One region of the Streptomyces sp. NPDC057287 genome, then DNA from elsewhere that is predicted to be linked to it. Evidence: riboswitches for the same ligand, from Rfam matches in the RefSeq annotation. Region 1 holds a riboswitch; each other region holds the start of a gene.
What was found. Region 1 has a riboswitch for cobalamin ahead of ACFUNE_RS22840 (FecCD family ABC transporter permease). Riboswitches for the same ligand answer to the same signal wherever they lie in the genome.

Region 1 (7,364 bases):
TCCTGCGAGAGAAGGCGGCCGAGGGCCGCGTCGCGGCCGTGCAGGGGTGCCGCGGCGGGGGCCCGCAGCAGCGCGGGGAGCGACGGCGCGGAAGGAACGGGCGCGGGCGCGGGCGCGGGTTCGAGCGCGTCCCGGTGCAGGCGCTCCGTCTCGGGGCCCGGCCGGACACCGAACTCCTGGTCGAGCAGCCGTCGGCACGCGTGGTACTGCCTCACCGCACGCCGCCGCAGGCCCTGGCGCAGGAACGCGTCCATGAGGATGCGGTGGGCCAGCTCCTCGGCGGGATTCGCTCCGAGGACCTGTTCGGCGACGGCCGCCGCCTCCTGCACCGCCCCGGCCTCCAGGTGCGCCGAGGCGAGTCCGAGCAGGAGTTCCTCCCGGAGTGCCGCCAGCTGCCCCCGGCGTGCCTCGGCCCATGGCGCGTAGCGGTCCTCGGGCAGCAGCTCGCCGGTGAACCGCCCCAGGGCTCCGGCGAGTTCCCGTGCACCACCCGAGGCCAGGGAGGACCGCCCCGCCGCTTCCGCCTCGTCAGCGTCGATCCACACGGTCGCCGGGTCGAGCAGCAGCATCGATCCCTCGGAGGCCAGGTACGAGGACGTGGCACGGGGGGCGAGCTCGGGTTCCAGCGCCCGGCGCGCGGCGTGCAGTGCCACCCGCAGACTGCCGGCCGCGGCCTGAGGATCGGCGTCCGGCCAGCAGACGTCCATGGCCTGCTCGCGGTGGAGCCGGTGGCCGGGCGACACGGCGAGCAGCTTCACCAGGTCCTGGGCGCTCGGCCGCGGCCATCGCCCGGCGGGAGCGGGGCCGTCGTCACGGGTGGCCCGGAATCCCCCGAAAAGATGCAGGCGCAGCAGCGGCGGGGCGGGTTCGGGCCGGTGGGGCGGCTGCTGCGCGTTCATCAGGGCGTCACTGTAACCGAGCACTCCCGGGCTCCCCCGGGCGAGTGGCCGGGGGAGCGGACGCGTTCGGCAGCCCTGGCTTTCAGGAGGGCTCGAGCGCCGTTCGTGCCGGTCAGGTCTCCAGTCGTCATGGCGGTCGGCAGCACGTTGCTCCTGCTGCCCGGGTCGTACGTGGCCACCTCGTGGCGGACCTGTCGGCGCGGCCCGGATCGTCGGCGCCCAGGGCGTGGATCCGGCCTCCGCGGGGCCCTCGGTTGTGAGCCGACCCATAGGGCGCAGATCACATACGGGGCGCGGTAGTAGGCGCCGGGGAGCGGGCCCGCCGTCCTTGAGCGCCCCGGCCGGTCCGCCGGCGCTCTTCTACGGGGGCGCGTAGTAACAGCGACCGTTGCCAGCGCTCCGGTGTGCCGCTAACCATGGTGGAAGCCCGGGGAAGCCGACACCGCGAACCGGCCGAGCGCAGCTTGTTTCCGTATCTGCGGATCCTGCCGCGTACGTCCGTTCCGTCGTCGCCCCTGTGGCTGTCCTGTCGTCATCGCAAGGAGTCTTTCCATTCGTACGTCCGCTCAGCCCATGACCTCCACCGCCCGTGTCGCCCGCGTCCGCAGGCTCTCGGTTTCCGGACTCTGCGCCGCCGGAGCCGCAGCAGCGGCCCTGACCCTCGCTCCGTCCCCCGCGCACGCCGCCGAGCCGGCGTCGCACAGCGTGGCAGCGGCCGGGGTCTCGGCAGCGGGAGTGTCCGCTCAGGCCGACGCAGTCGCGAAGAAGGCCGGCAAGGTGTCCGACGCCGACAAGCTGGACCACTGGATCCGCAAGTCCCTCAAGATCATGAAGGCCGAGGGGATCCCGGGTACCTACGAGGGCCTGCACCGAAACATCATGCGTGAGTCGGGCGGCGACCCGGACGCGGCCAACGGCTGGGACGTCAACGCGCAGAACGGGACGCCGTCCAAGGGCCTCCTCCAGGTGATCCAGCCGACGTTCGAGGCCTTCCACGTCGACGGCACCTCCAAGGACCTGACCGACCCGATCGCCAACATCACCGCGGCGGCCAACTACGCCGCCGACAAGTACGGCTCCATCGACAACGTCGACTCCGCCTACTGACCAGCCCGACCACACGGCACGGCCACGCCCTCCAGGGGCGTGGCCGTGCCTCGTCGCGTCCCGCACTCCGAGCACCCGTTAAGCTGCATGCGTCCCGCAGGGGAAGTCCGGTCGAAGTCCGGCGCTGACCCGCAACGGTAGGCGGAGCCCTCTTGGGGTTCCGTAAGCCCGATCACCTGCGGTGGTGAAAGCTCCTGGAATCGCCGTGGACTGCGAGAGGCGCTGCATCGGGCGCCCGCGTCCGGGGCTGCTCCTGTTGACGTGGGTGCACGGCCCGATGCGAAAGCGACCGGCCCGTGGCCACATCCCTGGATCGCATACCTGACGCCTCGTCACGCACGGCCCGCAGGGCTGCCGGCCCGCTGCCGCCCGGCCGCGTGCCCCTGCCGATCCTCCTCGTCGTCCTGTGTGCCGCGCTTCCCGTCTCGCTCGTCTGCGGAGCGGGGCTGGGAGCTTCCGGGCTCACCTGGGGCGAGGTCCTCCGCTGTCTCTGGGCAGGTCTCACCGGCGGGCCCATCGCACCGGACCAGGTGTCGGCGTACACCATCGTCTGGGAGCTGCGCCTTCCCCGGGCCGTTCTGGCGGCGGTCGTCGGGGCGGGACTGTCGGCCATCGGCGTCGCAGTCCAGGCAATGGTGCGCAACGCGCTCGCCGACCCGTTCGTGCTGGGGATCTCCTCGGGTGCCGCCGTCGGGGCCAACGCCGTCCTCATCTTCGGGGCGTTCGCGTCTCTGGGCATGTGGGCGCTCTCCACAGCGGCGTTCCTCTCCGCTCTCCTCGCCATGACACTCGTGTACACGATCGCCCGCACCCCTCGTGGGCTGACCCCGGTGCGGCTCGTCCTCACGGGCACCGCGATGTACTACGGCTTCTCGGCCGTCACCACGTTCATGGTGTTCGCGGCCGAACGCGGAGAGGCGGCCCGCTCCGCGATGATGTGGCTGCTCGGCAGCCTGAGCGGTGCCAACTGGGCCTCGGTGCCGATCGCCGCCGGAGCCGTGTTCGGCGGCATCGCCCACCTGGTCTGGTCGGGGCGCCGTCTGAACGCGCTCGCGATGGGCGACGAGACCGCCGCCGCCCTGGGGGTGGACGCGGGGCGGCTGCGCAAGGAGCTCTTCCTCGTATCCGCAGCCGTCACGGGTGCGGTCGTCGCGGTGAGCGGAGCGATCGGATTCGTCGGCCTGATGGTCCCGCACGCCGTACGGATGCTGGTCGGCGCCGATCACCGCCGGCTGCTGGCCGTCGCCCCACTCGCGGGTGCCGTCCTGCTGATCTGGGTGGACATCCTGTCGCGCGTGGTCCTCGCCCCGGCCGAGCTGCCGGTGGGTGTGCTGACAGCGGTCATCGGCGTGCCGTGCTTCGTCCTGCTCATGCGTCGCCGCACCTACTCCTTCGGAGGCATGTGATGAGGATCGACATCGACGCGCTGACGGTCGAGATCGCGGGCGCCCGCCTGGTGGACGAGGTCACACTGGGTGCGGCCGACGGGCAGCTCGTCGGTCTGGTCGGGCCCAACGGCAGCGGGAAGTCCACGCTGCTGCGCTGTGTCTACCGGGCCCTGCGCCCCACGGCCGGTGCGATACGGCTCGGCGGCGAGGAACTGCACTCCATGAGCGCCCGCGAAGGGGCCCGACGGCTGGCAGCCCTCCCGCAGGAAGCGGTGGCGGAGTTCGACTTCACCGTCGCGGAGATCGTGGCCATGGGGCGGCTGCCGCACCAGGGCGCGGTCGCGCGCGCCGACGCCGAGGACCGCCGCCTCTGCGAGGAGGCGCTCCAGGGGGTCGGCGCGGGTCACCTCGCCGGCCGGGGCTTCCTCACCCTCTCCGGGGGCGAGAGGCAGCGGGTCCTGATCGCCCGCGCGCTGGCCCAGCAGCCCCGGATCCTGGTTCTGGACGAGCCCACCAACCACCTGGACATCGCCCATCAGCTGGAGGTCCTCGCGCTCGTGCGCCGCAGCGGGCTGACCGTGCTCACCGCCCTCCACGATCTCAACCTCGCCGCCCTCCACTGCGATCTCCTCCATGTCATCGACGGCGGCCGGATCGTCGCCTCGGGCGCTCCGCACGACGTACTGACCACCGGACTGCTGGCGGACGTCTTCGGCGTGCGTGCCCACCGCGTGGCGCACCCGGAGACCGGCGCGCTCCAGCTGATCTTCGATCTCCCCCCTGCCCGCCCCACCTCCTGAGGAGCCCCACCACCATGCCGACGTACATACGGCCCGCCGTGTTCGCCCTCGCCACCGCCCTGGCCCTCACCGGATGCGGTGCGGAGGTGAGCGGGCCGGCCGACGCGAAGAACACCGCGCGGAGGGCGGACAGCCACTACCCCGTGACGGTCGAGAACTGTGGTGAGAAGAAGACGTACGACAAGGCTCCGCAGCGCGTGGTCACGAACGACGTGGGCATCACCGAGATCATGTTCGCCCTCGGGCTCGAGGACCACATGGCCGGCTATGTGATGCCCGACGACAAGGGCGACCTCTCCGCCGTGCCCTGGAAGGACGCCTATCAGAAGACCGAGTGGCTCTCGAAGGACAGGATCAACAAGGAGCTGGTCCTCGACGCGGGGGCCGATCTCGTCTTCGCGGGCTGGAACTACGGATTCAGCGAGGGGGAGGGTTTCACCCCCGCCGAGCTGAGCCGCGTGGGGGTCGACTCCTACCTCCTCAGCGAGTCGTGCCGCAACGGTCAGGGGAAGGCCCGTGGAGTGATGTCGCCCCTCGACGCGCTCTACACGGACCTCGCCAACCTGGGCAAGGTGTTCGACGTCGAGGACCGGGCCGAGGCACTCACGGAGTCGTTCCGGAAGCAGATCGCCGAAGCGCAGGCGAAGGCACCCAAGGGCAAGGACCGCCCGCGCGTCTTCCTCTACGACGACGGGAAGGACAAGCCGCTCACCTCGGGTGCGTACGCCGGGCCGCACGACATCATCACCAAGGCCGGCGGCGACCACATCATGAAGGACCTCGAGGACAGCTGGACGACGGTCGGATGGGAGACGGTGGTCGACCGTGACCCGGAGGTGATCGTGATCAACAACTACGGAGACACCACCGCCGATCAGAAGCGGAAGTTCCTGATGTCCTACAAGCCGCTCGCGAACGTCTCCGCGATCCGCAACAACCGGATCGTCGTCCTCGACTACGTGGACCTCGTGGAGAGCCCCCGCAACCCCGCGGCCGTCAGCTCGCTCGCCGGGGAACTGAGGAACCTCGGCTCCTGAACCGGCCCGCGCGGTGCCGGACCTCCGCCACCGGTCCACGCGGGTACGGGGAGAGAGGTCCGTCACCGCCCCCTCAGTCGGTGAGGCCCAGCGCGCCCGCCGCCTGGATCGCCAGCCAGACCTCGGCGAGGGCACCCGTCGACGTCAGATCGCGCCGGGCGAGCGTGCCGAAGCGACGGAGCCGGTAGGCCAGGGTGTTCGGGTGGATGTGGAGCGCCGCCGCGGCCGTCTCGGTCCGGCGGTCGCGCTCCATCCAGGTGCGGGCGGAGACCAGCAGGTGCGAGTCGTGGGCCTCGTCGTACCGCAGGACCTCGCCGAGCACGTGCTCGACGAGCGCGCTCAGCACAGCGGGGTCGTCGGGCAGCCACCGTCCCGTCGCGTCCGCGCCGTACCGGACGACCGGGCGGCCCGACTCCACGGCCTTCGAGACCGCCCAGAGCGCCTCGCGCTCCGCGACCTTCAGCGCGACACCCGGCAGGAAGGGGCGGCTCATCCCGGCTGCCACGGCCGGCAGCCCGCCGACGGCCTCCGCCAGCTCCGGCGCACCCAGGACGTAGCGGTCCTCGCCCCAGGTCAGCAGCAGGTGGGGGTGATCCTCCAGGCAGCGCAGCAGCGCCTCGTCCGTGGCGTGGCGGACCACCAGGAGCACGGCCTCACCCTCGATCGAGTGCCGGGCCAGCCGACGGCGGGCCGCCTCCGGATCGAGCACCTCCTGAAGCAGCTCGGCCAGCGTCTCCGCGCCCTCGCGCCGCAGCACCTCGCGCTCGTTGCGTACCATCGCCAGCCGCAGGGCCGCCACGGTGGCGATGTGCTGGACTACGGCGAGCCCCGCGGGCTGGGCGCCCTGACGCTCGTACGCGACGAGGAAGCCGGCCGGGCCGCCCGGCGCCGGCACCGGGAGCACGAATCCGCCGGGCACCGTGGGCGGGGCGTCGACGGAAGCGGGCAGGACAGCGGGGTCCGGTGTGGGGACGCCCGGCAGGAGGGGCCGGCCCTGCGGTGTGCAGAGGTAGACGTCGTAGCCCGACAGTCCTTCGAGCCTGCGCAGCAGCGCCGGGGTGTCGAGGTCCTCGGCGACCAGCCAGCGCAAGGAGCCGAAGACCTGGAGCTGCGCCCCCAGCCGGTGCCGGGCGTCCTCCTGGACCGAGGCGGCGACCTCCTGCGAGACAGCGATGAAGGGGACGGCGAGCGGGACTTCGAGCACGGGGAAGCCCCGTTCCTCGGCCGCCTCGAAGAACGCGTCGTGCAGCGGCGGCATGTGCAGCTGCGCCGAGAGCGCGAGGCCCGATACGCCCGCGTCGTCCAGCCGCTCCAGATAGGCGCGCTGACCGGCCGCGGTGCGGGGCACCGCCAGGCCGGCCGTCATGATCACCTCGGCACCCAGCAGCCAGGGCGTCGGATCGGCGAGCTCACTGGCGTGCGCCCACGACACGGATCGGCCCAAGCCGCTGCTGCCGGCCTTCACCGAGAGCTGGAGTGCCGGGAAGGAGAGCAGATCCTCGACCGTGAGTTTGTTGCTGGCCACAGAAAGGAGCGTACATCTTTGTGCTGGACACAATTGTCGCTGATCATCCAGGGCCACAGACTGCTGGGACGCCCCTACGCATGAACGGAAGGTGGAGCGTCCGTGACGACCTCGATCACCGAAATCGAGACCTACGGTGTCGAGCGGATCCCGGACGCGGACCGCACGGCCCGCCCGATCGATCTGTTCCGCCTCGCCTTCGGCGGCGCCAACACCTTCGCGACCTGTGTGCTCGGCGCGTTCCCGATCCTCTTCGGCCTCTCCTTCTGGCAGGGACTCGCGGCGACCCTCCTCGGGCTCGTCGCGGGCGCCCTGCTGCTGGCCCCGATGGCGCTCTTCGGCCCGGCCAACGGCACGAACAACGCCGTATCCTCCTCCGCGCACCTCGGCGTGCACGGCCGGGTCGTCGGCTCGTTCCTCTCGCTGCTCACCGCCGTCGCGTTCTTCTCGATCTCGGTGTGGTCCTCGGGCGACGCGCTCGTCGGCGGCGCGCACCGGCTCGTCGACGTCCCCGAGTCCGACCTCAGCTACGGCATCGCCTACGCGGTCTTCGCCGGCCTCGTGCTCGTAGTCTGCGTCTACGGCTTCCGTTTCATGCTGCTGGTCAA
Region 2 (7,364 bases), on a different contig from region 1:
CTGCCCGATCGCGTCCTGCCGCTCGTCACCCATGCGGGGATCCTAGGGCCGGGTGACCGATGTCTCTTCCGGGGGACACATCGGGCCGAAGGTGGACGGCAGATACCGTTCCGGTCCGCTCCCCGCACCGGAACAGGAGCATCCGGATGTCCCCGGCTTACACAAGCGGAATCGGTGTACGCGATTGGGGTCACCATGCCGCCCTGCCCAGTTCATCTTCCGTTCACCCTGGTTGCTTACGTTCCACGTGCCAATGACGTCGAACGATTGCCTGGGTAAATGGAACACATCACGCTGCTGCTCGCGATCGTGATCGTGACAGCTCTCGTGTTCGATTTCACGAACGGTTTCCACGACACCGCCAACGCGATGGCCACCACCATCTCGACCGGCGCCCTCAAGCCCAAGACAGCGGTGGCCATGTCCGCCGTTCTCAACCTCGTCGGCGCGTTCCTGTCGGTGGAGGTCGCCAAGACGATCTCCGGCGGGATCATCAACGAGAACGGCCTCAGAACCGAGGTCATCTTCGCCGCGCTCGTCGGCGCGATCCTGTGGAATCTGCTGACCTGGCTGGTCGGCCTGCCCTCCAGTTCCTCCCACGCGCTCTTCGGCGGCCTCATCGGCGCCGCGGTCATGTCGGCCGGCTGGTCCTCGATCAACGGCGGCACCGTCGTCACGAAGGTCCTGCTGCCCGCGATCGCCGCTCCCCTCGTCGCGGGTCTCGCCGCGCTGCTGGCCACGAAGCTGACGTACCGCCTCAACCGGAAGATCACCGACGAGGCCCAGCTGAAGTCGACCGCCAAGGGGTACCGCGCCGGCCAGATCGCCTCGGCCGGTCTCGTCTCGCTCGCCCACGGCACCAACGACGCGCAGAAGACCATGGGCATCATCACCCTCGCCCTGGTCACCGGCGGCGTCCTCTCCCCCGGCTCCAACCCGCCGGTCTGGGTCATCGCCTCCGCCGGCATCGCCATCGCGCTGGGCACCTACCTCGGCGGCTGGCGCATCATCCGCACCATGGGCAGCGGGCTCACCGACCTCCGGCCGCCGCAGGGCTTCGCGGCCCAGACGAGCGCGGCCACGGTCATCCTGGCCTCCTCGCACCTCGGCTTCTCCCTCTCGACCACCCAGTCCTGCTCGGGTGCCGTCATGGGCGCGGGCCTCGGACGCAAGGGGGGTGTGGTCCGCTGGTCCACCGCCACCCGGATGTTCATCGCCTGGGGTCTGACGCTGCCCGCCGCCGGCCTGGTCGGCGCGGGAGCCGAGTTCCTCACCAAGCAGGGCCCCTGGGGCGTCGCGGTGGTCGCCGTCCTGCTCGTGGCGGGCTCCGGCGCCATCTGGATGCTGTCGCGCCGCAAGCCGGTCGACCACACCAACGTGAACGAGGGCACCGACGAACCCGCGGGCGTCGTCACGACCGCCATCGCGGCCGTCAGCCCGCCGCCCGTCGGCCTGACCGTTCCGGACTTCAAGACCACCATCCCCGCCCCGGACACCCAGGCCGACCCGGCCCGGCCGGCCACGGTGTAAGGACAGAACCGAATGAACATCGACTGGGCAGCTCTCGCTTCCGTCTTCGGCGTCAGCCTCGTGATCACCGTCGCGCTGGTCGGCCTCTTCACTCTCGGCATCACCGGCCTCGCCAGGCAGGCGTCGTCGACGGCGACGCAGGGTGGCGGCTCCGGCGTCCTGGCGCGCGGCGGCGCGTACGCCTGCTTCGCGCTGTGCGCGGCGGCGGTCGCGTACGGGATCTACCTGATCGTCGCCTGACCCCCGCGCGGACACGAACCGGGCCGGACACACCACGGGTGTGCCCGGCCCGGTGTGCGTCTCAGCACACTGAAGCCTCGCAGGTCAACGGCAGGTTGACGGGCCTTCACAGGGCGTGGTGGACTGCCGGAGCCATTACGGCGACAGGAGAGGAAGCCGGTGCGAATCCGGCGCGGTCCCGCCACTGTCACCGGGGAGCAGCCTCCATACGGAAGTCACGGTCCGCCACCGCGGACTGGAAGGCCGGAGGAACTGCGGATCCGGAAGCCAGGAGACTCTCGTCGCCGGTCACGTCGAACCAGGGCGCGGACCCTGAGTGAGGACATACGCCATGTCTGGCTGCCCTGCGTCGGTCGCTGCACCACCTGCTCCGAAGGCCCTTCGAGGCGCGACGGCCGGCTGAGCGGTGCGAGCCGACCGCGTCTTCGCGTACGGCGCCGCCGCAGGCCTGATCGGCGACCTGCTGCTCGGTGATCCCCGGCGGGGCCACCCCGTCGCCGCCTTCGGGCGCGCCGCGACGGGCGCCGAGAGCCGGCTGTGGCGCGACCACCGCGGCTGGGGCGCCCTGCACACCCTCGTCTGCGCCGGTGGCGCCACGGGCGTCGCCGCGCTGGCCGCCCGTGCCGTACGGAACCGTCCCGCGGCCGCCGTGGCGCTGACCGCGGCCGCCACCTGGTCCGTCGTCGGGGGGACGTCGCTGGGCCGGGAGGCCCGCGCCATCGGCGGGGCACTGGCCGCCGGGGACATCGAGCTCGCCCGCGAGCGGCTGCCCCATCTGTGCGGCCGCGATCCGCAGGCGCTGGACGGCCCGCAGATCGCCCGCGCGGTGGTGGAGTCCGTCGCCGAGAACACCTCCGACGCCGTGGTGGGGGCCCTGGTGTGGGGCGCGATCGGCGGCGTACCGGGGTTGGTCGGCTTCCGGGCCGTCAACACGCTCGACGCCATGGTGGGGCACAAGTCGCCCCGTCACCGGCGCTACGGCTGGGCGTCGGCCCGGCTCGACGACGTCGCCGGCTGGCCCGGGGCCCGGCTCACGGCCGCGCTCGCCGTGGCCGCCGGGGGGCGTCCGCGCGATGCCGTCCGGGCCTGGCGGACGGACGCGGGACTGCACCCGAGCCCCAACGCGGGCCCCGTGGAGGCCTCGTTCGCGGGAGCTCTCGGTGTACGGCTCGGCGGGACCCTCGCGTACGGCGGGCGCGTCGAGCACCGGCCGGTGCTCAACGGGGAGGCCGGCCGCGAGGTGCGGGTCACGGACATCGAACGCGCGGTGCGGCTGTCGCGCCGGGTGAGTGTGCTGGCCCTCGCCGTGTGTGCGGCGGGGCGCCTGGCCATGGGACGGAGAGCCACATGAGCGGCGGGCTGCTGGTCGCCGGAACCACCTCGGACGCGGGCAAGAGCGTCGTCACGGCCGGGATCTGCCGGTGGCTGGTGCGCCGGGGGGTGAAGGTCGCGCCGTTCAAGGCGCAGAACATGTCGCTGAACTCGTTCGTCACCCGTGAGGGGGCGGAGATCGGCCGTGCCCAGGCGATGCAGGCCCAGGCCGCCCGGGTGGAGCCGTCGGCGCTGATGAACCCGGTGCTGCTCAAGCCCGGCGGTGACCGCTCCAGCCAGGTCGTCCTGATGGGGAAGCCGGTCGGCGAGATGAGTGCGCGCGGCTACCACGGGGGGCGGCAGGAAGCGCTGTTGGGCACCGTCACGGACTGTCTGGAGCAGCTGCGGTCCACCTACGACGCGGTCATCTGCGAGGGGGCGGGCAGTCCGGCCGAGATCAATCTGCGGCGCACGGACATCGTGAACATGGGCATCGCGCGGGCCGCCCGCTTCCCGGTGCTGGTCGTCGGGGACATCGACCGCGGCGGTGTGTTCGCCTCATTCTTCGGTACGACGGCGCTGCTGAGTCCCGAGGACCAGTCGCTGGTCGCGGGGTACCTCGTCAACAAGTTCCGCGGTGACGTGTCGCTGCTGGAGCCGGGGCTCGACATGCTGCTCGGGCTCACCGGGCGGCAGACGTACGGGGTGCTGCCGTACGCCCACGGGCTGGGCATCGACGAGGAGGACGGGCTGCGCGTCTCGATGCGCGGGACCGTGCGGGAGTCGGTGGTGGCGCCCCCGCACGGCGAGGACGTGCTGCGGGTGGCGGTCTGCGCCGTGCCGCTGATGTCCAACTTCACCGACGTGGACGCGCTGGCGGCCGAGCCCGGTGTGGTGGTGCGGTTCGTGGACCGGGCCGAGGAGCTCGTCGACGCGGACCTCGTGATCGTGCCCGGGACACGCGGCACGGTGAAGGCGCTCGCGTGGCTGCGGGAGCGGGGGCTCGCCGACGCGCTGCTCAGGCGGGCCGCCGAGGGGCGGCCGGTGCTGGGCATCTGCGGCGGTTTCCAGGTGCTGGGCGAGCGGATCGAGGACGACGTCGAGTCCCGGGCCGGCCTGGTCGACGGGCTCGGACTGCTGCCCGTACGCGTCCGCTTCGGCCGGGAGAAGGTCCTGGAACGGCCCGTCGGGACGGCGCTCGGGGAGCCCGTGAAGGGGTACGAGATCCATCACGGGGTCGCCGAGGTCCGCGGCGGGGAACCCTTCCTGGACGGGTGCCGGGTGGGCGCGGTCTGGGGGACGCACTGGCACGGGTCGCTGGAGAGCGACGCGTTCCGGCGGGCGTTCCTGACCGAGGTCGCGCGGGCGGCGGGGCGGCGGTTCACCGCGGCGCCGGACACGAGCTTCGGGGCGCTGCGGGAGGAGCAGCTGGACCGGCTGGGGGACCTGATCGAGGAGCACGCGGACACGGACGCCCTGTGGCGGCTGATCGAGAACGGGGCGCCGGTGGGGCTGCCGTTCATCCCGCCGGGCGCGCCGCCCGCGCCCGCGCCGCGCGCGCCCGAGGGCCTCGAAGGACACTCCCTGGCGCCGGGCGGGCCTGATCCGGCCCCGCCCCGCGAACCGGCCGCGGCCCGGCCGGCCCCCGCACATGTGATCGCTACTGAGGAGGCTCCGTGAGTACGCCGTATCCCTTCACCGCCATCGTCGGGCAGGACGATCTACGGCTCGGGCTCCTGCTCAACGCCGTCAGTCCCGCCGTCGGCGGCGTGCTGGTCCGGGGTGAGAAGGGCACCGCCAAGTCCACCGCCGTGCGGGCGCTCGCCGCGCTCATGCCGGAGGTGCCGGTCGTCGCGGGGTGCCGCTTCTCCTGCGACCCCGGGGCGCCCGATCCGGCGTGTCCCGACGGCCCCCACGAGGTGGCGGCGGGCGTGTCGCGTCCGGCACGGACCGTGGAACTCCCGGTCGGCGCGTCGGAGGACCGTCTCGTGGGCGCGCTCGACATCGAACGGGCGCTCTCCGAGGGCGTGAAGGCCTTCGAGCCGGGGCTCCTCGCCGACGCGCATCGCGGGATCCTGTACGTCGACGAGGTCAATCTGCTCCACGACCACCTGGTGGACCTGCTGCTCGACGCGGCGGCCATGGGCGCCTCGTACGTCGAGCGCGAAGGCGTCTCGGTCCGTCACGCGGCCCGCTTCCTCCTTGTCGGGACCATGAATCCCGAGGAAGGCGAATTGCGCCCCCAGCTGCTGGACCGCTTCGGGCTGACCGTCGAGGTGGCCGCGTCCCGGGACACCGACCTGCGCGTCGAGGTCGTACGGCGCAGGCTCGCGTACGACGACGACCCGGCCGGTTTCGCCGCGCGGTGGGCGGACGAGGAGGCGGCGCTGCGTGAGCAGATCGTCGCCGCGCGCGCCCTGCTCCCCCGGGTGGTGCTGGGCGACGGTGTGCTGCGGCAGATCGCGGCGACGTGCGCGGCGTTCGAGGTCGACGGGATGCGTGCCGACATCGTCATGGCCCGTACGGCGACGGCGCTGGCCGCGTGGGCGGGACGCGAGGAGGTCGTCGCGGACGACGTGCGGCAGGCCGCGCTCCTGGCACTCCCCCACCGGCGCCGGCGCAACCCGTTCGACGCACCGGGGCTTGACGAGGACAAGCTGGACGACACCCTCAAGGACGCCGCGGACGAGCAGGGCGGGGGCGACGACGATCCCGACCCCGACGGGCCCGGCGGCGGGGTGCCTCCGCAGGGCGGCGGCCCCGACGACGGCGGTACGGACGCGGGTGGTCACGACGGCAGCGCTGACGACGCGCCGGGCCGGGAGGAGCCCGGGAGCGGCGACGCGCCGACGCCCGGCGGCGGTGCCGGGGAACAGCAGCCGGTGCGGGCGGGCGAGCCGTTCCGTACGAAGATGCTCAGTGTGCCGGGACTGGGCGAGGGCGCGGCGGGCCGGCGGTCCCGGGCGCGCACAGAGCACGGGCGGACCACCGGGTCGCGGCGGCCCGAGGGGGCGCTGACGAAGCTGCACCTGGCGGCCACCGTGCAGGCTGCGGCGCCGCATCAGAGGGCGCGCGGCCGGTCGGGGCGGGGCCTCGTCGTACGGCGGGACGACCTGCGCCAGGCGACGCGGGAGGGGCGCGAGGGGAATCTCGTGCTGTTCGTCGTGGACGCTTCCGGGTCGATGGCGGCCCGGAAGCGGATGAGCGCCGTGAAGGGCGCGGTGATGTCGCTGCTGCTGGACGCCTACCAGCGCCGGGACAAGGTCGGTCTGGTCACCTTCCGGGGCAGGGACGCCGAGGTCGTGCTGCCGCCGACCTCGTCGGTGGACGCGGCTGCCGCACGGCTGGAGACGCTGCCGACCGGTGGGCGCACCCCGCTGGCCGCCGGGCTCCTGAAGGCGCACGACGTGCTGCGGGTGGAACGGCTGCGGGATCCCTCGCGCCGGGCCCTGCTCGTCGTCGTGACGGACGGCAGGGCCACCGGGGGCCTCGACCCGGTGGCGCTGGCGGCGCGGGCCGGGAGGCTGCACGCCTCGGAGGGCACCGCGTCCGTCGTCGTGGACTGCGAGTCGGGGATCGTACGCCTCGGTCTCGCCGCACAGCTCGCCCGGGATCTGGGAGGCAGCGCGGTCACGCTCGACGAGCTGCGCGCCGACTCGATCGCCGGGCTGGTCAAGGACATCACTGCTGCCGGGAGGGCCGCTTAATGCCACAGGGACAGCCTGTATCGGTACCGGATGACGGGCTGACGACGCGTCAGCGCCGTAATCGTCCACTGCTGTTCGTCCACACGGGCATAGGCAAGGGCAAGTCGACGGCGGCCTTCGGGCTGGCGCTGCGGGCCTGGAACCAGGGCTGGCCGATCGGGGTGTTCCAGTTCGTGAAGTCGGCGAAGTGGAAGGTCGGCGAGGAGAACGCGCTGAAGGTGCTCGGGGCGAGCGGCGAGGGCGGCACCGTCGACTGGCACAAGATGGGCGAGGGCTGGTCGTGGGTCCAGCGCGACAATCAGCTCGACAACGAGGAGAAGGCCCGCGAGGGCTGGGAGCAGGTCAAGCGCGACCTGGCCGCCGAGACGTACAAGCTGTACGTGCTCGACGAGTTCGCCTACCCGATGCACTGGGGCTGGATCGACACCGACGAGGTCGTCGAGGTGATGCGCGACCGTCCGGGGACGCAGCACGTGGTGATCACGGGGCGGAACGCCCCGCAGAAGCTGATCGACGCCGCCGACCTGGTGACGGACATGTCGAAGGTCAAGCACCCGATGGACGCGGGCCAGAAGG
Region 3 (7,364 bases), on a different contig from region 1:
CGCGACTCCAGCGCGGAGCTCGGGAAGTCCGTCGAGGAGTACGCGCCCGAATCCGTACGGTCCCTGGTCACCCTCGGGGGGAAGACCTGGGCGGCCCCCTACGACGTCGGCCCGCAGACCTTCTACTACCGCACCGACCTGTTCAAGAAGTACGGCATCGAGGTCCCCACCACCTGGGCCGAGTTCCGGACGGCGGCCGAGAAGGTCAGGAGCGCCTCCAAGGGCAAGGCGAGGCTGCTCGACTTCTGGGGTGACGACACCGCGACCTGGGCCGGTCTCGCCCAGCAGGCGGGCGCCCACTGGTACGGCACGTCCGGCGACGCGTGGAAGGTGGACATCGCCGACTCCGCGACGAAGAAGGTCGCCGACTACTGGAAGGACCTGGTCAAGGACGATCTGGTCCTGAACCACAAGGCGTGGAGCCCGGAGGCGACGAAGGCCGTCACCGACTCCGAGGCGATCGCCCTGATCGGGGCCTCGTGGAGCGCCGGGTCCCTCAAGACCACCTACCCCGGGCAGAAGGGCACGTGGGCCGAGGCCCCGCTCCCCCACTGGGGAACGCCCGCCACCGGGTCGGTGGGCGGCTCCGCGTTCGCCGTGACCAAGGACAGCGACAAGGCCGACGCCGCCGCCGAGTTCATCACCTGGGCCACCACCGGCAAGGAAGCGGTCGAGGCACGCCTCGCCGCCGGGACGTCCAGCGGCCTGCCCGCGGACGAGGACCTGCGCACCGCCGCCAGGTCCACCTTCGACTCCTCGTTCTTCGCCGGTCAGAACGTCTACGACGTCGCCGGTTCCCAGGTGCCCCTCATCACCGAGGGCTGGACCTGGAGCCCCGTGCACAACTCCACGACGATGACCATGCAGGCGGAGTTCGGCAAGGTCCAGAGGACCGGGGAGTTCTGGAAGGCCTTTCAGGCCGGCCAGGCGGCGGCCGAGAAGGCGATCACCGACCGCGGCCTGAAGCTCGCCGAGTAGGCGCGATCCGGACCGCCGGGGCGGGTCCCGCACCCGCCCCGGCATACCACCCACCCAAGGAGCAACCGCCGATGACTTCCCGGCTCGGCCGCGGGCAGCGCAGCACTCCGGCCCTCTTCGTCGCCCCCTTCTTCATCCTGTTCGTCGCCACGCTGATCGTTCCCGTCGGGTACTCCCTGTGGATGAGCCTGTTCCGTGAACAGGCCACCAGTGGGCTCGGTTTCGGGGGCACGGAGACGCTGTTCGTAGGCGCCGACAACTACCTGCGCGCCCTCGGGGACCCCTCTTTCCACCGCGGGTTCCTGCACATCGCCCTCTACTGCCTGATCTACATCCCCGTGATGGTCGGCGGCGCCCTGGCCCTGGCCCTGCTCGTGGACTCGGCGATGGCCAGGGCGAAGAAGTTCTTCCAGCTGGCGTACTTCCTCCCCCACGCCGTGCCCGGTCTGATCGCCGCGATCATCTGGGGGTTCCTCTACACACCGGGGCTCAGCCCGGTGATCGACCTCCTGCGCACGCTCGGCGTGGAGTGGGACTTCCTCGGCCCGGACGGAGTGGTCTTCTCGATGGCCAACGCCGCCGCCTGGCAGTGGATCGGCTACAACATGGTGATCTTCTACGCGGCGCTGCAGGCGGTCCCGAAGGAGACCCTGGAGGCCGCCGTCGTCGACGGGGCGGGCCAGCTGCGCACCGCTCTGTCCGTGAAGCTGCCGATGATCCGTTCCTCCGTCGTCCTGACCATGCTCTTCACCGCGGTCGGCGCCATCCAGCTCTTCAACGAGCCGGAGGTCCTGCGCAGCCGGTCGTCCGCCGTCTCCCAGGACTGGAGTCCGGTGATGTACATCTACCGGGCCGCCTTCACCGAGCACGACTACGGCCTGGCCGCCGCCGCGTCGCTGCTGCTGGCACTGCTCGGAGCCGGCCTCTCCTTCGTGATCACCAAGCTGGGCAACCGCTGGAAGGAGGCATGACCGTGGCCACCGCGACGCACCCGCGCACCCTGCCGCCCACCTCGTCCCCCGAACGCCCCGACCCCACCCGGACATCCCGGACCACCATGCCGTCCTGGTCGTCGAAGGCCGTCGTCACCACCCTGCTCGGCATCGTCGCCGTCTACACGCTGATGCCGTTGAGCTGGCTGCTGGTCAACGCGACGAAGAGCAACGGAGACCTGTTCGCGAGCCCCGGCTTCGAGCTCGCCGACTTCAACCTCCTGACGAACCTCGCCGACCTGTTCACCTACCAGGACGGCGTCTTCGGGCGCTGGCTCGCCAACAGCATGCTGTATTCGGTGGTGGGCGCGCTCGCCTCCACCCTCATCTCGCTGCTCGCCGGCTACGCCTTCCACACGTACGACTGGTGGGGCAAGGAGAAGCTCTACGGGCTGGTGCTCCTCGGCATCCTCGTCCCGCACACGGTCATCTCCCTGCCCATGTACCTGATGGCGTCCGAAGTCGGGCTCGTCAACTCGTACTGGTCGGTGCTGATCCCCGGCCTCGTGAATCCCTTCGGCGTGTACCTTGCACGCGTCTTCGCGGAGAGCCACGTCCCCGGCGAGACGCTGGAGGCGGCCCGGATCGACGGCGCGAGCGAACTGCGCGCCTTCCGCTCCGTCGCCCTGCCGATGCTCTCACCCGCCTTCGTCACGGTCTTCCTCTTCTCGTTCACCGGCAGCTGGAACAACTTCTTCCTGCCTCTGGTGATGCTGAACGACTCGGCGCTCTACCCCGTCGGCCTCGGCCTGTTCAACTGGAACGCCACGCTCCCCCAGGAGCCGCAGCTCTACTCGTTCGTCATCACCGGTTCGCTGGTGTCCGTCGTCCCGCTCGCCGTCGCCTTCGTATCGCTGCAGCGCTTCTGGCGCTCGGGCCTCACCGCAGGAGCCGTCAAATGACGTCCTCGTCCCGCACCGCCCCCCACCGGCCCCGCACGGTTCTCGCCATGGAACCGTCGGTCCGGGACGCGCTCTTCGACCAGGAGTCCCTCGCCCGGCTGGTCGCGGTCGCCGACACCGATCCCTCGCTCGTGGTCGACGACTTCGGCGACCCGGCCGTGGCCGGTGCGCTCGGCGAGGCCGAGGTGCTGCTCACCGGCTGGGGGTGCCCGCCGCTCACCGCCGAGGTGCTGGAGCTGCTCCCGCGCCTGCGCACCGTCGTCCACGCCGCCGGTTCGGTGAAGCATCACATCACCGATGCCTGCTGGGAGCGGAATCTGACCGTCGCGTCCGCCGCGGGGGCGAACGCGCTGCCGGTCGCCGAGTACACCGTGGCGGCGGTCCTCTTCGCCGGCAAACGGGTTCTGGCCGCACGGCGTGAGTACGGCCGGCGGCGCGCCCGGACGAATGCCATCGACGTCATCGGCGGCGGCGGCAACTACCGCCGCACGGTCGGGGTCGTCGGGGCGTCCCGCATCGGGCGGCGGGTGATCGAGCTGCTTCGCCCCTTCGACCTGCGGGTGCTGCTGTACGACCCGTACGTGGACGAGGCCGGGGCGACTGCGCTGGGCGCGCGATCGGTGTCGCTCGACGAACTGGCCCGCTCCAGCGATGTAGTGACCATCCACGCGCCGGAGCTGCCCAAAACCCGGCATCTCTTCGACCGGAGACGGCTCGCGCTGCTCCCGGACGGCGCCACGCTCATCAACACGGCCCGGGGCTCTCTGGTGGACACGGCAGCGCTGACGGACGAGCTGGTGTCGGGCCGGCTCGACGCGGTGCTCGACGTGACCGAACCGGAGGTCCTGCCCGCGGAGTCACCGCTCTACGACCTTCCGAACGTCCTGCTCACCCCGCACATCGCGGGTTCGCTCGGCAACGAGCTCGCCCGCATGACGCACGCCGCGCTGGACGAGCTGGAGAGGTACGGGAACAGCCTGCCCTACGCCGATCCCGTCCGGGGGGAGACGCTGACGCACACGGCGTGAGCCGGCGGGGCGCGTGGGCCGGACCGCCGCACGGTCGGGCTCTCCCGTGTGCCCGGCCGGTCGGCCGGGGCCACTGCCGGAGAGTCGCCCCGGTCGCTACCATCGCCCCTCATGACCGCTGTGATCGTCACCGTCGGGCTGGCGTTCGTCGGCTACCTCGTCACCTACCTCAACAGCCTGCGCCTGTCGCAGCGTCAGGAGCGCCTCGCCCGGGTGAATCGCCAGTTGAGCGACTTCTACGGCCCGTTGTTCTCCCTCACCGAGGCCAGCGGCCGGACCTTCGCCGCGTTCGCGGAGCGCCATGCACGCCCAGACGGGAGGTCGCCCTTCGATCACGGGACGCCGCCCTCGGAGGAGGAACTCGAGGAGTGGCGTCTGTGGATGACCACAGTCTTCCTGCCGAACATCCGGGCGATGCGCGACCTCGTCATCCACCACGCGGACCTGCTGAGGGACCCGCAGATGCCGCCCCTTCTCCTGGACCTGTGCGCGCATGTCTCGGGCTACGAGGTAACGGCCGCGCGCTGGGACCGGGGGACGTACGACCAGCACCTCTCGGTGGTTTGGTTCCCCGGCCAGGAGCTCGCCGACTACGCGCGCCGGGAGTTCTCCGTGCTGAAGAAGGAGCAGGCCCGGCTGCTGGGGCGACGGCACGTCGGCTGACGGCGTCCACCGTCAAGTGGAAGGTGAGTTTGTCCACACCGCCGGAGCCGTGTCCCCGCCGGCGGAACCCGGCGGCCGGCGCCGGTGCGGGGCTTCCGGCGGGCGCGGGCCGGGCCAGGGGCGGGCAGGGGCCGCTCCGTCCCGCCGCGCCCGCCGTACGGCTGCCCCGTACAGGCAGGTCACGGCCGTGGGGATCCCGCGGCTGCGGGCGGGGTGGGCCTGCTTGTCATCGCCCCCCACCTGGCACTACTGTCGCCACGCCTTGGTGAACGGGAAATCCGGTGTGATGCCGGTGCGGCCCTCGCCACTGTGATCGGGAAGTCCGGCTCCAGCCCTCGCGGGCAGCCACTGGGTCCTTGTGACCCGGGAAGGCGGAGTTCGGGCGGTGTCACCCGTCAGCCAGGAGACCGGCCAGGGCACTTCAACCATCCACGAGGTGCTGGAGAGGGTCTGCTGAGCCATGCACATTGCCGAGGGATTTCTGCCTCCGGCGCACGCGATCGCCTGGGGTGTCGCGTCCGCGCCGTTCGTCGTCCACGGAGTCCGGTCACTCACACGTGAGGTCAGGGAGAACCCGGAGAGCACGCTGCTCCTGGGGGCCTCCGGGGCCTTCACGTTCGTCCTGTCCGCCCTGAAAATACCCTCCGTCACCGGAAGTTGCTCCCATCCCACGGGTACGGGGCTGGGGGCGATCCTGTTCCGCCCGCCGATCATGGCGGTGCTGGGCACCATCACCCTGCTGTTCCAGGCGCTGCTGCTCGCGCACGGCGGTCTGACCACGCTCGGCGCCAACGTCTTCTCCATGGCGATCGTCGGGCCCTGGGCCGGGTACGCGGTCTTCAAGCTGCTGCGCCGTTACACCGTGCCGCTGATGGTGGCGGTGTTCTTCGCGGCGTTCGTCGCCGACCTGTCCACCTACTGCGTCACCAGCGTCCAGCTGGCGCTCGCCTTCCCCGACCCGGGCACCGGGTTCCTGGGGGCGCTCGGAAAGTTCGGCTCCATCTTCGCGGTCACCCAGATCCCGCTCGCGGTGAGCGAGGGGCTCCTGACCGTGCTGGTGATGCGGCTCCTCGTCCAGTCCAGCAAGGGTGATCTGACCAGGCTCGGCATGTTCCTCGCCGGCAAGCAGCAGGCCCGCGCCGAGGCCGACGAGAAGACAGGAGCGGTGGCCTGATGAACAGGAACACCAAGATCAACGCCCTTCTCCTCCTCGTCGTGGCCGCACTGGCCGTACTGCCGCTGGCCCTCGGGCTCGGCGACGACGAGAAGGAGCCGTTCGCGGGCGCCGACGCGCAGGCGGAGACGGCCATCACCGAGATCGATCCCGACTACGAGCCCTGGTTCTCCCCGCTGTACGAACCCCCGTCCGGCGAGATCGAGTCGGCGCTGTTCGCCCTCCAGGCCGCGCTGGGCGCGGGGGTCCTCGCGTACTACTTCGGCCTGCGGCGCGGGCGTCGTCAGGGCGAACTGCGCGCGACGGCGCCGCAGGACGGCGCGGGCGCCCCCGAACGCTCCGAGGAGTCCGCGGCCCGGAGGACCTGAGTCCACATGCTGCCGATCGACGCGGCGGCGCACAGCAGTCGCTGGCGCCGCCGCCATCCCGTGGACAAGGCCGTGCTCGGGCTGGGACTGACGGTGCTGGCGATCTCGCTTCCGCCGTGGCCCGGCGCCGCCCTGGTCCTCGTCACAGCCGTATCCGTACTCCTGGGCCCGGCCGGCGTGCCCGCCCGCCAGCTGTGGCGGGCCTACCGGGTGCCTCTGGGTTTCTGTGTCACCGGCGCGGCCACACTCCTCGTACAGGTCGGCGGGCCGGACGGGCTCGTCGCCCTGGCCGGTGGAGGGCCGGTCCGTGCAGGGGAGCTGCTCCTGCGCACCTCGGCCGCGTCACTCGGTGTCCTGCTGTTCGCCTTCACCACGCCGATGTCCGACCTGCTGCCGCGCCTGGTCAAGGCGGGGGTCCCCGCCCCGGTGGTGGACGTCGCCCTGGTGACCTACCGCATGAGTTTCCTGCTCCTCGACTCGATGCGCAGGATCCGGGAGGCCCAGGCGGCCCGGCTCGGCCACACCACCCGGGCGGCGGCCTGGCGGTCCCTGGCGGGGCTCGGGGCCACCGCGTTCGTCAGGGCCTTCGACCGCGCGGCGCGGCTCCAGTCGGGGCTGGCCGGTCGCGGCTACGACGGCACCCTGCGTGTCCTGGTGCCCGAGGCCCGCGTCTCCGCCCGTTTCACGGCCGCGAGCGCGGTGTTGCTCGTGGCCCTCGTCGTCCTGACCCTCGTCCTGGAAAGGCTGCTGTCATGAGCGATTCCGTGCTGCTCGCCCTGCGGGGCGCGTCCTTCGCCTACGAGGACGGCCCCACCGTGCTCAGCGGCCTCGACTTCGAGGCGCGCGAAGGGCGCGCGCTCGCCCTGCTCGGCAGGAACGGCAGTGGAAAGACCACACTGATGCGGCTGCTCAGCGGTGGACTGCGCCCCGCGGCAGGCCAGTTGACCGTGGAGGGCCGCCCCGTCACGTACGACCGCAAAGGACTGACCCGGCTGCGCACGACGGTCCAGCTGGTGGTGCAGGACCCCGACGACCAGTTGTTCGCCGCGTCCGTGTCCCAGGACGTGTCGTTCGGGCCGCTCAACCTCGGCCTGCCCGACGCGGAGGTGCGGGTCCGGGTGGACGAGGCGCTGGCCGCCCTGGACATCACCGCCCTGGCCGACCGGCCCACCCACCTCCTCTCCTACGGGCAGCGCAAAAGGACCGCCATCGCGGGCGCGGTGGCGATGCGGCCCCGTGTGCTGATCCTCGACGAGCCG
Region 4 (7,364 bases), on a different contig from region 1:
GCAAGGAGAAGATCGACTACGCGGACGGCAAGGAGATGGGCAGCGACAAGGACATGGGCGGCGAGTTCGGCCAGGGACGTCGTCGCTGACCCCCTCCCACAGCGGCGAGAGGCCGCATGACAGTTGCGAGGGGCGGACCCGGATATGGGCCCGCCCCTTCGTCACGGCTGATCCCACCGGACGGATCAGCCGGGCAGGAACCGCACCGACGGCCGTCCGTCCGGCCCGTCCGGCGTGACCACCGCGCGTACCCGGTAGACGTCCGCGATGAGTTCCTCGGTGATCACTTCCGAGGGCGTGCCGCCGGCCACGACGCGGCCGTCCTTCATGACGGTGACCCGGTCGCAGAACATCGCGGCCAGATTGAGGTCGTGCAGCGCTACCACCGCGGTGACGGGCAGCGCGGCGACGAGGGCCAGCAGCTCCAGCTGGTGCTGGATGTCCAGGTGGTTCGTCGGTTCGTCCAGCAGGAGTTCGCGGGGCTGCTGGGCGAGGGCGCGGGCTATCTGGACCCTCTGGCGCTCGCCCCCGGACAGGGTGTGCCAGGACTGCGCGGCGCGGTCCTGGAGCCCGGTGCGCGCGAGCGCCCCGCGTACGGCCGCCTCGTCCTCGGGGCCGGGCGCGGACCAGGCGCGCCGGTGCGGGATGCGGCCGAGGCGTACGACGTCCAGCACGCTCAGGTCGACCTGGGTGACGGCGTGCTGGTCGACGACGGCCACACGACGGGCCACGCCCCGTCGGCCGGTCTCGGAGAGGGTGCGGCCGTCGAGTGTGACGACGCCCGCGCCGGGGGCGAGCACACCGGCCATCACCCGCAGCAACGTGGTCTTGCCGGAGCCGTTCGGCCCGAGGAGCCCGACCGTGGTGCCGGGCGGCGGCGCGATGCTCACCCCGTCGAGGACGATCCTCCCGCCGGCCTCGCGGCTGACCCGCGCGGCCCGCAGGCCCTCGCGGGGCGTTCCCGTTCCGTGCTCCACCCGCGTCACGAGCTCCTCCGGGTGCGGTAGAGGACCAGGACGAAGGCGGGCACCCCGATGAGGGAGGTGACCACGCCCACCGGCACCTCCTGCGGGTCGAGGACGGTCCTGGCCAGGGTGTCGACCCAGACCAGGAAGACCGCTCCGGCGAGCGCGGTCACCGGCAGCAGCCTGCGGTGCCCCGAACCCGTCAGCGCCCGGGCGGCGTGCGGCAGGACGAGCCCCACGAACCCGATGGCGCCCGCCGAGCTGACGAGGGCGGCGGTCAGCAGCGCGGTCGTGCAGAGCAGCACGATCCGGGTACGGGCCACATGCACCCCGAGGGCCGCGGCGGCGTCCTGGCCGAAGGCGAAGGCGTCGAGGGTGCGGGCGTGGGAGAGGCAGACGCCCAGGGTCACGGCCAGCACGGCGGAGCACATCCACACGTCGCTCCAGCCCACTCCGCTCAGCGAGCCGAGCAGCCAGAAGAGCACGCCACGGGTCTGTTCGGCGTCGGCGGCGGTCATCACGACGAACGAGGTGAGCGCGGAGAAGAGCTGCATCGCCGCGACCCCCGCGAGCACGACCCGGTCGGTGGAGCCACCGAGGGTGTGGCTGAGCAGCAGGACGAGGGCGAAAGAGCACAGCGCCCCGGCGAAGGCACCGCCCGAGACCGACACCGCTCCCCCGCCGACGCCCAGGACGACGACCACGACCGCACCCGTCGACGCGCCCGAGGAGACGCCGAGGACGAACGGATCGGCCAGCGGGTTGCGCAGCAGTGACTGCATCACGGTGCCGCACACCGCGAGCCCGGCGCCGCACACCGCGGCGAGCAGGGTGCGCGGCATGCGCAGGTTCCAGATGATGCCGTCGCGGATCGGCGTCAGCCGCGCGTCGCCGAGGCCGAGGTGCGAGGCAACGGCGGACCAGACGTCAGGGACGGATATGCGGGCGGGCCCGATGGTGACGGCCACCGCGACGGACAGGAGCAGGAGGGCTGCTCCTGCGCTCCACAGGAGGCCGTCGCGCAGGACGCGCGCTCCGGCGGCCGTCCGGTCCGCGGAGGGTTCCTCCACGCGGGTCTCCGGTACGTCGTCGGTCCTCGTCACCCCGCGAGTCCGAACGAGCGCAGTCCCGCCGCGACCCGCTCCACGCCCTCCACCGTGCGGATGGTCGGGTTCATCGCCTGACCGCTGAGCAGCACGTACCTCTTGTGCCGGACGGCGTCCAGGTTCCTCGTGGCGGGGTTGGTCTCCAGGAACTCGATCTTCTTCTCGGCGCTCTCGGCCGTCTGCGACTTGCGGGTCAGATCGCCGATGACCAGGACGTCGGGGTTGCGGTCGGCGACCGTCTCCCAGTTGATCTGGGGCCATTCCTCGTGCGTGTCGTCGAAGACGTTCTTCGCGCCGAGTTCCCCGGTGATGACGCCGGGTGCACCGCAGCAGCCCGCGAGGTAGGGGGCCTCGGCGTTGGCGAACCAGTAGAGCAGGGTGGCATCGGAGGCGTCGACGTCCGCCGTCGCCCTGTCGATGCGGCCCCGGAGGCTCGTGACGAGCTTCTCGCCCCTCTCCGGGACGCCGAACACCTTGGCCAGGTCGCGCACTTCGTCGTAGACGGGGTCCATGGTCAGGGGCTCGGCGCGGGAACCGTCGCCGCTGCCCGAGTTGTCCTTGCCCACGCAGTCGGAGGGGGCGAGATAGGTCGGTACGCCCAGGTCCTCGAACTGGTCGCGGGACGCCACACCGCCCTTGCCGAGGGTCGATTCGAACGAGGCGCTGACGAAGTCGGGTTCCTCGGCGAGGACCTTCTCGGAGGAGGGCTGGTTCCCGGCGATGCGGTCCACCGTGGCCTCGTCCTTCTCCAGGCCCTTCATCACCGGGTCGGTCCAGGTCGCGGTGGCGGCGAGCCGGTCGGCCAGGCCCAGGGAGAGCAGGATCTCCGTGGACCCCTGGTTGAGGGAGACGGCGTGACGCGGTGCGGCGTCGACGGTCACCGTCCGGCCGCAGTTCTTCAACGTCACGGGGAAGCCTGCTGCGGAACCCCCCGGCGCCGCGCCCCCGGTGGTGCTCCCTCCGCCGCAAGCGTTCAGCAGGACAAGTCCCGCGACGAGCAGGGCGGTTCGGCGTACGGTGCTGGCTATGGGCGGCACAAGGTCCCTCTGCGTCTCTGGGCTCATGCGCGGAGCCCGGTACGGAGTTCCGCTCCCGGCAGGGAGGCGGGTGCCAGCAGGTCTTCGGACTCGGGTTCGTCCGGACGAAGCGCCTTCCCGGTCCACCCGAGGGTGTGCCAGTGGCCTTGGCTCCGCCCGTCCCCCTCACCGCTGCGCGTCAGCTCCGGATTCGCACCGGATTCCCTGACTCCACGTGGAGTGTGACTGGCGTCTGCAAGCTATCACGCGGTGCGGCGACGGCTTCGGGGGCCGTCGCCGCTGCCGCGGGCCTGCCTCGGCGCCTGCGTGCAGGCCGGCCGTCGGCCGGTCAGCGCTTGGGGTGAACCGATTCGCCGCCCTACGTCTGCGGGTTCCCGGTCAGGCGGGCCAGCACGGACACCGTGCCCCAGTACGCCAGCAGGACCACGCGCAGGCCCAGGATCTCCAGGCGCTCCCCCAGGCGGCCGCGGACCGTCCGCGCCCCGTGTACGGCGCTCACCGGGCGTCCGCCGGGGAGGTGGTCCAGGGTCCCCGGGGATCGTCGTACGCGTCCGCGTAACCCGGCCCGGCGATGGGCCAGTCGGCGAGCAGTTCCTCGGGAAGGGCGAAGGAGTCGGCGAGTTCCCTGGAGTGCGCGGCGACGGCCGCGATCAGCTCCTCCCCGGTCTCCGCCAGCGCGTCCACCTGATCGCCGCTCAGGAGCCCGGCGGCCAGCAGGTCGCCGCTGTTGCGGGCCACCCACTCGACGGCGAACAGCCGCTCCAGCTCACCCAGCCGGTCCCTGGCGGCCCCCTCGGGCAGCGCGGCGCGGGCCTCGGCGTAGGCCTCGGCCGCCTGCCGGTACGCATAGGCCTCGACCCCGCGCAGGGCGGGGCCCGAGGCCGCGTTCCAGCGTCCGAGTGCGTCGGCCCCCGCCGTCGCCAGCGCGCGCTCCCTGGCCCGGGCGAACCAGATGTCCTGGACCGAGGCGAGGAGCCGGCGCAGGAAGCGCGGATCGGCCAGGTCCCCGGGACGCGGGACCCGGCCCGAGCCGCCGCCGTCCCCGCCGGAGCTCCCGGCGAAGAGCATGTCGGCCGCCGCCTTGGCGTACAGGGCGATGTTGTCGCCCTCCGCGGTGATCGCCCCCTCCACACCCGTGACGAGTTCGGTCATGCCGTTGTTCTCGAGCAGCGCCTGCGCGCCGCAGCGTTCACGGCTCTCGACGATGACCTCGCGGGCCCGCCAGGTGATCCACGCCTTGGCGACGTCGACGAGTCTCGCCGCCTCCGTCCGGCCGTCCTCGTCCGTGCGGGCCTCCCAGCGCTCCTGCGCCCTGCGGTAGAGCAGGCTCATGGCGAAGACCGTGGCCATGGCCGAGGCGAGCGGTCCGTGATGGGTCCGGTGGGCGTCGACCGGCACGGGCGAGGCACCCCGGGCACCGGAGATCAGCCGGTGGCCCCCGTAGCGCACGGCGACCGCGAGGGTCGCGCGGGCCGAGCCGGCCGCGCACGCGCTCATGGAGATCCGGCCGGGGGTGACCCTCCCGATCGAGGTGAGGAACCGCCGCCGTCTGTCCCCGGGGCCGGTGCGGAACTCTCCCGGTCCACCCCCCTCCTCCCCGGATCCCAGCAGGGCGTCCCGCGCCACGAACAGCCGGTCGAACGAGGTCAGGCAGTGGTCCACGGGGCTTCCCATCCGGGCGGGCAGCCGCCGCACCCGGATGCCGGGGAGGGGCCGTACGTCATCGGTGAGCGGCACCAGGAAGAGGCGCACCCCGTGGTCGCAGCCGTCGGCGACCAGGCGTGCGGCGACCAGTCCGGACTTGGCCCCGCCCGCCGGGCTGGTGTTCGGCATGAACTTCTGCGCGCCCGCGTTCGGGGTGTGCAGGACGAAGCCGTCCCGTTCGCGGTCGTACGTCGCGGTGGTCTCCATGGCCGCCGCGTTGTTGCCGTGCGCCACCTCCGTGCAGAGGAAGGTGCCGATGCGCCGCATCGTCAGGTAGTCGGACAGGTCGCGGCGGCCTACGCACCCGTGGTCGAGGAGGCTGCCGAGGAAGAGGTTGTAGTGGATGCCCGCCACGGTCGTCAGAGCGGGGTCCACCGGGCCGAGCCAGGCGTGCAGGGCGGCCAGGGCCCGCGGGTCGGAGGCGAGGCGGGCTCCGCTGTCGAGGGAGTGGTTGAGGATCCGCAAGCGGTCGTAGGCGAGTTCCAGTCGCTCGTCGGGGGTTCCGCCGACGGGGCGGCGGAACGGTTCTGTGCTGATCAGCCGCTGCCAGAAGCCGTGCTCGCGGCGGAATTCCGGACCGAGGAGGACCCCGGTCAGCAGTTCCGTCGTGGACGGTGGGGCGGTGTCGGTAAGGGGCACGGTCATAACGAAATCAACGACCGTGGTACGGCGGAGGACACCCCCTGGAGGCGCTACCGCTCCGGGACAGGCGTGCTGGTCAGGGCCGCTGCCAACTCGTCCTCGTCGGGGGGCAGCGCGCCGGCCCGTGCGACGGTCACGGCGGCCGACGCCACGGCGTGGCGCAGCACGTCGGTCAGAACGGCCGGGTCCAGGGAGCGCAGCCGCGTGCGGCCCCGCGCTCCGAGCAGTCCGTGGGAGGCGAGGGCGTGAAGCGTGCCGGACATGAAGGCGTCGCCCGCGCCCACCGTGTCCGCGACCGGGACGGGCGGCGCGCCGATGCTCACCCTCGCACCCGGCAGGAAGGCCAGCGCCCCTCGGGGCCCCCGGGTGACCAGGACGACCGACGGTCCGGAGCGCAGCCACCGCTCGGCTGCCGCCCCGGGCTCCTCGTCCGGGTACAGCCACCGCAGGTCCTCGTCGCTGGCCTTGACGACATCGCTGAGCGCGACGCAGCTCTCCGCGCGGCGTACGGCGCGGCCGTGGTCCCCCATCAGTGCGGGCCGCACATTGGGGTCGTAGCTGACCGTGGCGTCCGCCCCGAGCGAGCGGACGAGGCCGAGTACGGTGTCCGCGCCGGGCTCCAGGGCGGTGGCGACGGACCCGGTGTGGACGTGGCGGGGCCCCACCGGCGGCTCCACCGGGCCCAGCGTCCAGGTGATCTCGAAGGTGTACGCGGCCCTGCCCGCCTCGTCGAGATCCACCACGGCCGCCGGGGTCGGCGCCCCGCTCCCGTCCGTCAGGACCCGCACCCCGGCCGAGGCCAGATGGTCCCCGATCAGCCGCCCGTGGGAGTCCGGGCCGAGCTGGGTGATCAGGGTGGTGTCCCGTCCCAGCCTGGCCAGGCCGTACGCGACGTTCGCGGGGCTGCCGCCGGGGTGGACCCGGTCGGGCGCGCCCGGCAGCCGGACGACGTCGGCGACGCATTCGCCGATGACCAGCAGGGCGGGGCTGTCGGGCATGGGGCGGGTCTCCTGGAGGACGCGGGCGGGGCGCCCGGTGCGGCACGGCTGCCGCGCACGGGTGCCGCCGATTCTGCCCGTGCCCGGTGAACCGCGGGGACCCGGGGCTCAGGCCTCCTCGCCGTAGCGCTTCTCGAACTTGGCGACCTGGCCCTCGGTGTCGACCACCCTTGCCTTCCCGGTGAAGAACGGATGGCTCTCGGCGGAGATCTCCACGTCGATGACCGGATAGCTGTTGCCGTCGTCCCAGTCGATCGTCTGCTCGCTCGACGCCGTGGACCGGGTCAGGAAGGCGTACCCGGCGGAGCGGTCGCGGAAGACCACGGGACGGTACGGCGGGTGCTTGTCCTCTTGCATGTCTGCTCCTGGGGGTACGGGGATCTCGCGTCCCGGCTTCGGGCCAGCCTCGCCAAGGGAGGCAGCGGGCGCGATCCGGGGCGTCCGTACGGGTCTCACTCGGACGCGGGGGCCGGCACGGCCGCGGACGCGGCGGGGGCGCGCCGGGCCCAGAGCAGCGTTCCGGCCAGGAGCACGACGGCGCCGAGAAGCCACGGCAGCGGGCCGGCGGGCAGTACGCCGACGGCGAGGCCCGCCGCCGCCCCGACGAGCTGCTGGGCCAGCGACTGCACGGAGAGGGCGGTCGCCCTCCCCGAAGCGTCGACCCGTCGGTGCAGGAGGTCGTTCTCGCTGGGCCCGGCGGCGCCAAGACCCAGGTACACCAGCCCGTAACCGGCGGCGGCGAGCGCCGCCGGGAGTCCGCCCGTGGCACTCACGGTGGTGCCCAGGGCCAGCAGGCCGGCCGTGCTCACGCCGAGGCTCACCAGGACCGCGCGTTCCCCGTCGCCCGCGAGCCGGGCGACGAGCGGCGCCAGTCGGCTGCCGAGCGCGGAGCAGACGAATCCGGCAGCGGCG

Region 2: another riboswitch for cobalamin. It lies ahead of ACFUNE_RS25480 (cobalamin biosynthesis protein); the one in region 1 lies ahead of ACFUNE_RS22840 (FecCD family ABC transporter permease).
Region 3: another riboswitch for cobalamin. It lies ahead of ACFUNE_RS24505 (energy-coupling factor ABC transporter permease); the one in region 1 lies ahead of ACFUNE_RS22840 (FecCD family ABC transporter permease).
Region 4: another riboswitch for cobalamin. It lies ahead of ACFUNE_RS10705 (ABC transporter substrate-binding protein); the one in region 1 lies ahead of ACFUNE_RS22840 (FecCD family ABC transporter permease).

The regions. Positions count from the first base shown of each region.
Region 1 is NZ_JBHUYV010000011.1:263,227-270,590, forward strand. Features, by position in the region: gene ACFUNE_RS22830 (ATP-binding protein) at 1-923, opposite strand, end outside; gene ACFUNE_RS22835 (transglycosylase SLT domain-containing protein) at 1,473-2,006, shown strand; cobalamin riboswitch at 2,073-2,205, shown strand; gene ACFUNE_RS22840 (FecCD family ABC transporter permease) at 2,303-3,412, shown strand; gene ACFUNE_RS22845 (ABC transporter ATP-binding protein) at 3,412-4,194, shown strand; gene ACFUNE_RS22850 (ABC transporter substrate-binding protein) at 4,209-5,231, shown strand; gene ACFUNE_RS22855 (PucR family transcriptional regulator) at 5,305-6,756, opposite strand; gene ACFUNE_RS22860 (purine-cytosine permease family protein) at 6,859-7,364, shown strand, end outside.
Region 2 is NZ_JBHUYV010000014.1:53,118-60,481, forward strand. Features, by position in the region: gene ACFUNE_RS25465 (class II aldolase/adducin family protein) at 1-33, opposite strand, end outside; gene ACFUNE_RS25470 (anion permease) at 280-1,530, shown strand; gene ACFUNE_RS25475 (hypothetical protein) at 1,543-1,770, shown strand; cobalamin riboswitch at 1,919-2,048, shown strand; gene ACFUNE_RS25480 (cobalamin biosynthesis protein) at 2,177-3,121, shown strand; gene ACFUNE_RS25485 (cobyric acid synthase) at 3,118-4,761, shown strand; gene ACFUNE_RS25490 (putative cobaltochelatase) at 4,758-6,788, shown strand; gene cobO (cob(I)yrinic acid a,c-diamide adenosyltransferase) at 6,788-7,364, shown strand, end outside.
Region 3 is NZ_JBHUYV010000013.1:67,207-74,570, forward strand. Features, by position in the region: gene ACFUNE_RS24480 (ABC transporter substrate-binding protein) at 1-978, shown strand, start outside; gene ACFUNE_RS24485 (carbohydrate ABC transporter permease) at 1,050-1,949, shown strand; gene ACFUNE_RS24490 (carbohydrate ABC transporter permease) at 1,946-2,872, shown strand; gene ACFUNE_RS24495 (hydroxyacid dehydrogenase) at 2,869-3,900, shown strand; gene ACFUNE_RS24500 (hypothetical protein) at 4,012-4,563, shown strand; cobalamin riboswitch at 4,788-4,994, shown strand; gene ACFUNE_RS24505 (energy-coupling factor ABC transporter permease) at 5,024-5,737, shown strand; gene ACFUNE_RS24510 (energy-coupling factor ABC transporter substrate-binding protein) at 5,737-6,105, shown strand; gene cbiQ (cobalt ECF transporter T component CbiQ) at 6,112-6,861, shown strand; gene ACFUNE_RS24520 (energy-coupling factor ABC transporter ATP-binding protein) at 6,858-7,364, shown strand, end outside.
Region 4 is NZ_JBHUYV010000004.1:422,940-430,303, reverse strand. Features, by position in the region: gene ACFUNE_RS10720 (PRC and DUF2382 domain-containing protein) at 1-89, shown strand, start outside; gene ACFUNE_RS10715 (ABC transporter ATP-binding protein) at 186-977, opposite strand; gene ACFUNE_RS10710 (FecCD family ABC transporter permease) at 983-2,068, opposite strand; gene ACFUNE_RS10705 (ABC transporter substrate-binding protein) at 2,065-3,135, opposite strand; cobalamin riboswitch at 3,166-3,353, opposite strand; gene ACFUNE_RS10700 (hypothetical protein) at 3,467-3,607, opposite strand; gene ACFUNE_RS10695 (acyl-CoA dehydrogenase) at 3,604-5,457, opposite strand; gene ACFUNE_RS10690 (carbohydrate kinase) at 5,505-6,452, opposite strand; gene ACFUNE_RS10685 (type B 50S ribosomal protein L31) at 6,561-6,809, opposite strand; gene ACFUNE_RS10680 (MFS transporter) at 6,905-7,364, opposite strand, start outside.